2 regions of the Saccharobesus litoralis genome follow, and region 1 is predicted to be linked to the other one. Evidence: predicted binding sites of a transcription regulator. Region 1 holds the regulator's gene; the other holds the start of a gene.
What was found. Region 1 encodes FliA, which starts transcription of late flagellar genes. Its sites were predicted from a motif close to CTAAAGNTNNNNNNNNNNNNGCCGATA; they were not measured.
Positions count from the first base shown of each region.

Region 2: C2869_RS00245 (VC2046/SO_2500 family protein) is a predicted target of FliA. The motif match lies at 3,156-3,182, and genes of this name have one in related genera.

Region 1 is NZ_CP026604.1:3,750,026-3,755,072, forward strand. Features, by position in the region: gene flhA (flagellar biosynthesis protein FlhA) at 1-278, shown strand, start outside; gene flhF (flagellar biosynthesis protein FlhF) at 306-1,760, shown strand; gene C2869_RS13470 (MinD/ParA family protein) at 1,766-2,632, shown strand; gene C2869_RS13475 (RNA polymerase sigma factor FliA) at 2,642-3,358, shown strand; gene cheY (chemotaxis response regulator CheY) at 3,403-3,786, shown strand; gene C2869_RS13485 (protein phosphatase CheZ) at 3,813-4,556, shown strand; gene C2869_RS13490 (chemotaxis protein CheA) at 4,573-5,047, shown strand, end outside.
Region 2 is NZ_CP026604.1:63,212-68,258, reverse strand. Features, by position in the region: gene lysC (lysine-sensitive aspartokinase 3) at 1-80, opposite strand, end outside; lysine riboswitch at 178-351, opposite strand; gene C2869_RS00260 (SEL1-like repeat protein) at 687-1,460, shown strand; gene C2869_RS00255 (SulA-like leucine-rich domain-containing protein) at 1,617-2,018, shown strand; gene C2869_RS00250 (YchJ family protein) at 2,107-2,598, shown strand; gene C2869_RS00245 (VC2046/SO_2500 family protein) at 2,611-3,114, opposite strand; tRNA gene C2869_RS00240 (tRNA-Tyr) at 3,243-3,327, shown strand; gene C2869_RS00235 (tetratricopeptide repeat-containing response regulator) at 3,437-5,047, shown strand, end outside.

The DNA.
Region 1 (5,047 bases):
CTGAGCTGGAACAAATGTTGCATAATTCTATGCAAACAGCAGGTGCTGAAGGTGCGGGTATTGAACCTGGCTTAGCAGAACGTATTCAAACCGCGTTAATAGATGCTAGTCAGCAGCAAGAAATGAATGGCGAACCCGCGGTATTATTGACCTCTGGCGTATTACGCTCGGTACTTGCGCGATTTACGAAAAATACGGTTCCTGGATTACACGTACTGTCATATCAAGAGATCCCTGACGACAAGCAGATCCGCATCGTTAACTCGGTAGGCCAGTAGTCAAATACTTGACGAAAGGGGTAGGTAGTGAAAATTAAACGATTTGTCGCAAAGGACATGCGCACAGCTTTGTTGGAAGTCAAGAATGAACTAGGCGCCGACGCTGTGATCATGTCAAACACTAAGACCGCAGATGGCATAGAAATTGTCGCTGCAGTTGATGAAGAAACTGATGCGAAAGTGCCACCGCGCAAGGTAGAATCGACACCCAGCGTCAATAATCCGACATCTAGTGCGCCACAGTATTCTGGCGCCAATTTTATGACGTCAAATATTCGTCAAACCCCGTCTTTTGAAAATCAAGTTGAGAGTCGTATTAATAGTCACTTTGCTCAAGAGCAAGATCTCAACGACAATCAAGTAGCAGATTCACTGAAGTCCTTGTTACAACGTCAACATGAGAAGTTACACAAAGGTTTACAAAATCCATCTCCAAGCCCATCGCCCGCTCCCAGCTCTATGCAGCAAGCGCAACAAGCAGAGCATTTAGCACAGTTTGCCAAGAAGCAAATTGTCAATAGTGCGCCGAATGAGCCATCTTCGTCAGTAGAAAACACCGAACTGCAGGCGATGAAACAAGAAATGGCTGAAATTCGAAAATTGATGGAACATCAGGTATCAGGTCTTATGTGGCAAGAAATGGCTCGTCGCGAACCTGTGCGAGCTTACTTGGTTGACCGATTAAATAAAATGGGCGTGTCTAACGATGTGTCCGACCAAGTGGCCAGTTTTATTCCAGAAGAGCTAAGTCAAGCAGAAGCATGGGATAACGCTTTAGAGCTGCTGTCCGGCCAAATTAATGTGACTAATAATGACATTCTGCGTCGTGGCGGATTTGTTGCGTTATTAGGCCCAACAGGCGTTGGTAAAACAACCACTATTGCTAAGTTAGCCGCTCATTTTGCTCAATTGCATGGTAGCGACCAAGTCGCCATGGTAACAACAGATACCTTTAGAATCGGCGCGCATGAACAGTTACAAACCTATGCTAAAATTTTAGGGTGTCCATGCAAAGTCGTGCAAAGCCAGGCCGAATTAAGTGAAACTTTGCATCAATTACGCAATAAAAAATTAGTTTTGATTGATACCGCTGGTGTAGGTCAGCGAGACATGAGACTGGCTGAACATTTAGAAACGTTGATGAATGCCAATCAAATAAAAATTCGCAGTTATTTGGTTCTGCAATCTACGGCACAAAGAAGAGTGATGCAGGACGCAATAGAAAGATTCAAACAAATTCCGATTACTGGGTGTATTTTCACAAAAGTGGATGAATGTACCAGCCTAGGTGAAATTATCAGTGTTGCTATTCAAAATGCATTACCCGTTGCATATTTAAGCGAAGGACAGCGAGTTCCAGAGGACATTAGAGTAGCAGAATCTGCTTATTTAGTAGAAAAAGCAGCTCAATTAATGAGCGAACGAAATATTTCTCAATCAAATTGGTTTACAGACGACAGCTTACAGCCTATATATAAATAGAATTTATGAATAATATTAACCAGTTAGGCGATCAGGCAAATGGCCTACGAAAAATGAAAAGTGAAGATAAAGTGAAAGTAATCGCCGTTACCGGTGGTAAGGGAGGCGTAGGTAAGAGTAATGTATCTCTTAACTTAGCGATTTCTCTAGCGCAAAAAGGTAAGCGAGTATTAGTATTTGATGCGGATTTAGGACTTGCAAATCTTGACGTTATGTTGGGATTGCGAGTACATAAAAACTTGTCTCACTTATTAGCCGGTGAATGTGAACTACAAGATATTTTAGTAAAAGGGCCACATGGCATCACAATAGTGCCAGCAACGTCCGGTACAAAAAATATGGTTGAGTTGACCCCTAATGAGCATGCCGGTCTTATCCGCGCGTTTAGCGAATTAGAGCAACAGTTTGACGTGTTGATTGTTGATACAGCAGCCGGTATTTCAGATATGGTTTTGAGTTTTTCTCGCGCTGCTCAGGATGTTTTGGTTGTGGTGTGTGATGAACCAACTTCAATAACGGATGCTTATGCGTTGATTAAAGTGTTAAATCGAGAATATGGTTTGTTTCGTTTTAAAGTTGTGGCAAACATGGTACGCTCGCTGCGTGAGGGGCAAGAATTGTTTGCTAAGCTCTCCAAAGTGACTGATCGCTTTCTTGATGTAGCTATCGAATTGGTGGCTATCATTCCTTTTGATGAAAATGTAAGAAAATCAGTACGTAAGCAAAAAACAATTGTAGAAGCATTTCCTAAGTCACCAGCCGCTATTGCTTTTAAAACGTTGGCGACAAGAGCATCTACTTGGCCTGTTCCAGATACAGCTGGTGGGCATTTAGAATTTTTTATTGAACAGCTGATATTACCAGAAGCATAGGGTATTTACGTGAACAAGGCTGCGGCATATCAAACGGTTGATCAAAAGCAAGTTTTAGTTGAGCAACATGCAGGTTTAGTTAAGAGAATTGCTCATCATATGATGGCAAGGTTACCTGCAAGCGTGATTGTTGACGATCTAATCCAATCAGGAATGATTGGCTTGTTAGAAGCAGCAAGGAACTTTGACGCCACTAAAGGTGCAAGTTTTGAAACATTTGCTGGTATTCGTATCCGTGGAGCAATGTTAGACGAAATTCGTCGTGGTGATTGGGCGCCTCGCTCAGTACATAAAAACAGCAGAATGATAGCAGATGCTATTGCTCAGGTTGAAAAAGAAACAGGTCGAGATGCTCGTGACTCAGATGTTGCAGAGAAGTTACAAGTTGGACTTGACGAATATCACCAAATGCTTAACGATGTGAGTAGTGGGAAAATTATTGGTATCGAAGACCTTGGCGTCACAGAAGATGTTTTAGGTGGTTCCGAAGACGCTGATGATGAGCCATACGGTGAGATTGAGCATGGGGCGTTTCAAGATTCTCTGGCTGCAGCGATTAAAACTTTGCCTGAGAGAGAGGCATTAACTTTATCGTTATACTATGATGAAGAATTAAACCTAAAAGAAATTGGTGCTGTATTAAACGTGAGTGAATCGCGAGTTAGTCAAATACATAGCCAAGCCATGCATAGACTGAAAGGTCGTATGTCATCATGGCAATCATAAGAACAAAATTTTTACGTAGCAAATTACCTTAATTGGAGAATGCTTTGAATACAAATATGAAAGTGCTTGTTGTAGACGACTTCTCTACAATGAGACGCATTATAAAAAACTTGCTTCGCGATCTTGGCTTCACAAATGTTCAGGAAGCTGATGATGGTGCAACGGCATTACCTATGTTGCAAAACGGAGACTTTGAGTTTGTTGTAACCGATTGGAACATGCCTGGTATGCAAGGTATTGATTTGCTTAGAGCGATTCGAGCCGATGAGCGCTTAAAGCATATTCCGGTATTGATGGTGACAGCTGAAGCCAAAAAGGAACAAATTATAGCGGCGGCGCAAGCAGGGGTTAACGGTTATATTGTTAAGCCATTCACTGCAGCTACGCTTAAGGAAAAGCTAGAAAAAGTATTCGAACGCTTAGGTTAGTTTTCACTACTATTGGAGATTAAACTTTGAGTTCAGTTACGCCTTATGTGGACTTAGACACCGCAAAACAGCTTGTTGCTCTATTGGAAAGTGGTGATATTGAGCAAGCTAATGCAATTGTTGAAGAAAGTTCGAAAGCAGCTTCTGAAGAGCTGTTTGCTGAAGTGGGTAAACTCACGCGCCAGCTACACAACTCCCTACAGGATTTTCAACTTGATTCTCGTATCGCTAATTTAGCCAACGAGGACATTCCTGATGCGCAAAATCGTTTGGCATACGTCATTGAAATGACTGAGTCGGCTGCAAACCGGACGATGGATGCAGTTGAAGCCAGTATCCCAGTTGCCGATCAATTAAACGAGCATATTAAAGCGGTTATTCCTACGTGGTCTAAACTCATGAACCGCCAAATCAGCTTGGAAGAATTTAAAGAGTTATGTTATTCGGTCGATGACATACTCAAAAAAGCGGATAGTGACTCTGATTTACTTCGCAGCCAATTAAATGATGTCTTGATGGCTCAAGATTTCCAAGATCTAACGGGTCAAGTTATACGACGCGTTATTGATTTGGTGCGCGAAGTAGAAGAAAACTTAGTTCATTTACTAACTGTATTCGGGACGCCTGTTGAATCACAAGAAGAACAAGCCGAGACGATATCAGGTCTGGATGAATCCGCAGAAGGGCCAATTGTCAACGCTGAAGAGCGCACTGATGTAGTATCTGGCCAAGATGATGTTGATGACTTGCTGTCAAGTTTAGGTTTCTAATAAGAAGGAAGGTTTCATGGCCTTTGATGCAGACGAAGATATATTGCAAGATTTTCTTGTCGAGGCAGGGGAGATACTCGAATTACTTTCTGAACAACTCGTTGAGTTGGAAAACAACCCTGAAGACGCAGATTTATTAAATGCAATATTTCGTGGCTTTCACACTGTAAAAGGTGGAGCAGGCTTTTTAGCATTAACAACTTTGGTTGATGCCTGCCACGGTGCAGAAAATGTGTTCGACATTTTAAGAAATGGTCAACGTTCAGTAACTCCTGAGTTGATGGATGTTATTTTACAAGCGTTAGATACTATTAATGAAATGTTTGCATTAGTTAAGGCTCGTGAAGAACCTGACCCTGCCGATCCTGAGCTACTTGAGGCATTGCATCGATTGTCTGAACCTGAAGGCGCTGAAAGCGTCGCCGCACCTGAGCCTGTCGCCGCTCCAGTAGAACCAGAACCTTCTCCCATTGTTAGTAATGAACCTGAGA
Region 2 (5,047 bases), 2.0 Mb from region 1:
ATAATATCGGCACAACGAGACATGGCTGCGTGATCCGCAACACTTGTACCACCAAATTTAGCAACAGTAAGATTATTCACTTGAATACCTTTTTTACGCCCTTTAAAGAGCTCAGGGAAAATTTTCAAGAGAACGCAGGGTTTAGCAGTGAAGAGAAAAATAACAAGCTTCATACCAAATCCCGAAAGCGCTCCACCCAACGCGGTGACAGTTGTCAGGATTCAGCCATAACAACCGAAGTGACTGACTGCAAAGTACAGTCACTTCTCGGCAGTCATCTCCCTTCTGTATCGTCAAAAAAGCTTTGCCTTCTCTTATACAGTACCTAGATGCTGCACCTCTTCCGGTAATTTAAAAGCCAAAGTTAATTCAGCTTTTAAAAGCGCGCGAATTAAATACTAACCAGCAATAAAGATCAAGTTTATTAGACCATTTTTTAATATAGAACCAGTAAAATTACCGGCAAGCTATAATATAGTCAAAGCGATCAGGTTTTAGGGGAAGCCGTCAAGCTTTGAGCCCCCATGAGCATATGCTCTACTATGTGATTGGGGCGAATAAGTGCAGACAATGAACCATAAGGCCTGAGCGAGAAGACTATAATTAAAGTTTTTATTTAAATAACAGATAAATACCTTCATACTTTATTTTAATGAAACCTCAAATTGTAAGGCCAACTAGGTTAGATGACAGATATTGATCAACAACTGGCAAACAATCAAACGGATTGGGAAGATCTTCCCTCTTTCGAAGTCGAATTATCTGATACGGAAAGCAATCTTGATCTAGAAGAGTTCGATGACTTTGAATTAGAGTTAGAAGACGAAGAGCTTATTCTCAATACAGAAGAAGATGAAGAGTTAGTTGCCGTTCCCGATGATTTTGAATTTCAACTGGACGAAATTCTAGACGTTGAGCCAGACAACGCTCTGAGTGATGATCCAGCGTCTGAAGCTGTACTTTCAGCAGAGGCTAATACTGATGTTAATCACCATCAAGCTAACCTAGATAATCAAACTGAATTGGCGAGTTGTTTAAGTCAGTTACGTCAATCAATAACCGAATTAACCCAAGCACTCACTGACCCTCCTGAAGCTGAAAAAAAAGATACTGAGCAAGACACCGCTAACACTCCAAGCGCTGAAGACTATTTTAAAGAGGGTGTCTTGAGCGCTAAAAATAAAAACTATTTAAAATCAGCAAAAGCATTTCGTAAAGCCAGTTTAGTTGGCCATAGCAAAGCCATGCTCTATTTAGGTTTAATGTACAGTAAAGGCCAAGGATTACCTCAAAGTCCATTACATGCTTACACTTGGCTAAAACTATCCACACTCTGGCAATGCAATGAAGCCCTTCAACCTTTACAAGAACTTGAAAAATATCTAACTGTGCAAGAAATCAAAACAGCAAACCGAATAGCTGCAGATAAACAAGAATTAATTTTTAATGAGATTGATTAGGTTAACTCGATTTAACTGAAAGTATAAAATTTAAGTGACTGTATAAAAATCCTCTTAAATGAGGATTTTTTTTGCTCTGAATACTTGAACTGTATAAGGATCCAGTATACTGTATATAACAACACTGGTTAAACACTCAGTTATCGAGAAGAGAATATGAATACTTATATTGCGATGCGTCCAGCACAACAAACTCGTTATTTTGCGACCAATAATAAATCAAGCGATTTTAGTCTACGTTTTTGGCAATCCATTGCGAAAACTCAAGAACACAACCGTTGGTTGTGCTTAATTGCGCCTAGTGATATGCCAAGTAAATCAGAATTAATCTCTGCGGGTATCAATGTTGAACGTATGTTAGTGGTTCATACTCAAACCGATAAACAAGCTTTTCAGTCTGCGTGCCAAGCTTTGAAGCTAGGAAAGTGCGCAGCAGTTGTAACTTGGTTAGGCTGCTTATCTGAAGCTCAAAAACAGCAAATGCAAGTTGCGGCCAATTTAGGTAACAGTACGAGCTTATTAATTAAATCGAGTTTTCCGCAAAAGCTAGTCGCTTAATGACTCTAGCCAGTAACTTTTCTCTGTGAGCCTGGGGCTTCGGCCCCTTTTTCCTAACTTTAAACTCGTGTATAAAGACAAGATGTTAGTGTCTTTATCAAAAAATATGAAATGCCCTTGCCACTCAGGTGAAAGCTATCAAGCTTGTTGCCAACCTTTTCATGATAATGATTGTCATGCACCTACGCCTGAAAAATTAATGCGTTCTCGTTACTGTGCCTATGCGTTAAACAAATGCCAATATATAGTCGATACACTCGTAGCCGAGCAAAGACAAAACAATGAACTTAGCCAAATCGAAGAGTTTGCACAAAGTGTTTCATTTAAAAATTTAACCATACTCGATACTCATCAATCTGAATTAACTCAGCAGTTTGGATTTGTTACCTTTAAAGTGGTTTATCAAACGCCTGACAAGGCTTTTCATTGGATGCAAGAAAAGTCGCGCTTCCAATATACGAATGAACAATGGTTTTATGTAGATGGGCTAGTCACTAGCAATAATAAACCCATCTTCCTTGGCAGAAACGAAAGTTGTTTATGTGGGTCGACTAAAAAGTTTAAACGCTGCTGCGGCTAAACATACAGCCCGCTAAGCAGCATATTGATTGGCTTGTTCAATCACTTCTTTAAGTTGAGTGAGGTCTTGTTCTATTTCTAACGCGGGATCTTTACCTTCTTCTTGGGCTTTTATACGACGAGCAGCATGCAACGAGCAATTGGCTAACACGTTATCATCCAATTTATTTGGATCATTATATTGTGATAACGCATCCCTAATTAAATAACGGTTTAAACACATAGACGCCATACCCGCTTGATGTAAACCTTTATTGATATTGTGAGCATGTTTAAAATAGTTTTCGTCTGCTGATAAACGCAATGGTTCAACAATACCCAATTCAGCTTTTAATTTTTCTTCTTGATGATTGTCTTGAGGAATTTGCTGCTTTTCTAATTGAAACTGCGCAAACTCTTGCGCTTGCTCAGACAGCATAGCCACCAACAAACCAAAGTCGGCTCGGCTCGGCTGACCGATAGCATGATTTAGTTTATTGCCCAGTTGTAATTCATGGACCAGAGGTTGTTGCTGCATTTTTATACTATGTGTTCATTTTTTATGGTTTCTGAACAATTTATCGCCCATCAAACCAAAAACTTTATTTTTTTTGCATCAAAGTGTTTACAGGCGCGATTAATTTGGTAATATGCCGCCGCACTTGTGGAGGGGTTCCCGAGTGGCCAAAGGGATCAGACTGTAAATCTGACGGCTCCGCCTTCGCTGGTTCGAATCCAGCCCCCTCCACCACTCCTTTCTTGTTATCTCTTTTACACCTAAATCATTTAAATAACCTTGCCAACCAAGCATTTTATCTTAATATTAAGCTAACGCTACGAACTAGCATTAAGGATATGATTTGGCTCTAGATCTCGCAGATAAAAAGATCCTAGTTGTAGATGACCAACGCCCTTTTCAACTCATGCTAAAAGGCATATTACTCAGTTTAGGTGCACGTTCGGTTGTTTTAGTATCTTCTGGCGAAGCGGCAGTGAGTGCCTGTAAAGAAGTTAAATTCGATATATTTTTTATTGATTACAACTTAGGTACCGTTGGCAAAAATGGCCGGCAACTATTAGAAGAAATCCAAGGCCGTAGGTTAATGAAGCCTGAAAGCCTATTTTTAATCGTTACAGGAGAAAGCCATCGGCCTATGGTGCTAGGCGCATTGGAAAATCAGCCTGACGATTATCTAATGAAACCGTTTTCTCAGGTGGTTTTAAAAAAACGTTTAGAAAAAACCTACGCGAAAAAAATCGCATTTACTGCAGTATTCACAGCCATTCTCAATGATCAAATTCCTGAAGCGATTAAAATTTGCCGAAAACTGATCCACCCTAGATTTAGGTATAAAAACTATTGCACGCACCTACTAATCGAATTGTTATGTAAAAACCAAAACTATGACGAAGCGGAACAACTTTTAAATCAAGTCCTAGAGGTTAAACGACAAACTTGGGCGGTATTACAACTCGCTCAAGTCTATTATTTTCAAGAAAAGTACAAAAAAACGGTCTTCAGTATTAATGAAGTGCTGATCGCATCTCCCTTGCTCATTGACGCTTATGATACATTAGCAAAAGCTTATTTTAAGATGGGGCAACCCAAACTCGCATATGATACAGCGGTAAAAGGTTCTGAGCTGTCACCATACTCAATAGACCGACAATTCTTTTTAGCGGATATTGCCAGAAGCTGTGCCGAATATGAGACTGTTAAAAATTGTACTAAAATGATCCTCGACTTAAGTCGTCGCTCGTATAAACAAAAACCTGAATATTTACTCAATTACATACGCGCATCTGTAGAAGCTGCAGAATTTGCGAAAGATAAAAAAAGCTCGCATAAATTCCAACAAGAAGCTTCGCTCGCCATTCAAAGAGGGCGCAGCGACGATGCATTAGATAGTAAGTTTAACTATGAAAACTTCGCAAGCTTATGTAATGCGCGAATAGATGCAATAGCTGGTCAATATTATTTGGCTAAAAAGCAGCTATATGAACAAATTGAAAAAGCGGGAAAAATTGAAGACCTTACACTTCAGCTAGTACCGGATGCTTATATATTATTAACGCAAATTGGCGATTATGAACAAGCTAGCCAATTAGTGGAACCATTAAAAGAAATCACCGAAAAAGACCCATATATAGCAGGCTGTATTAGCCAACGGCTTGAAATGACTCGTGACAACAGAGATCTATTTAGCCACTATCATAGCCTTGGTGTTAAAGCCTATAAAGCTGGGGAATACAGCCAATCTATTGAAGCGTTCTCAGAGGCCATTCAACAAGCTCCCATGCATACAGGCGCTTCTATAAATTTAATTCAATCTATTATAAAACAGTTAGATAGCCTAGAAGATGAAAAAGCGAAAGAGTACGACTATGAGTTATGTCAATTACTACACAAAACCACACGAATTGTGCATGGACTATCGTTGCCAACTGAACACCAGGACAGATATCAGGTT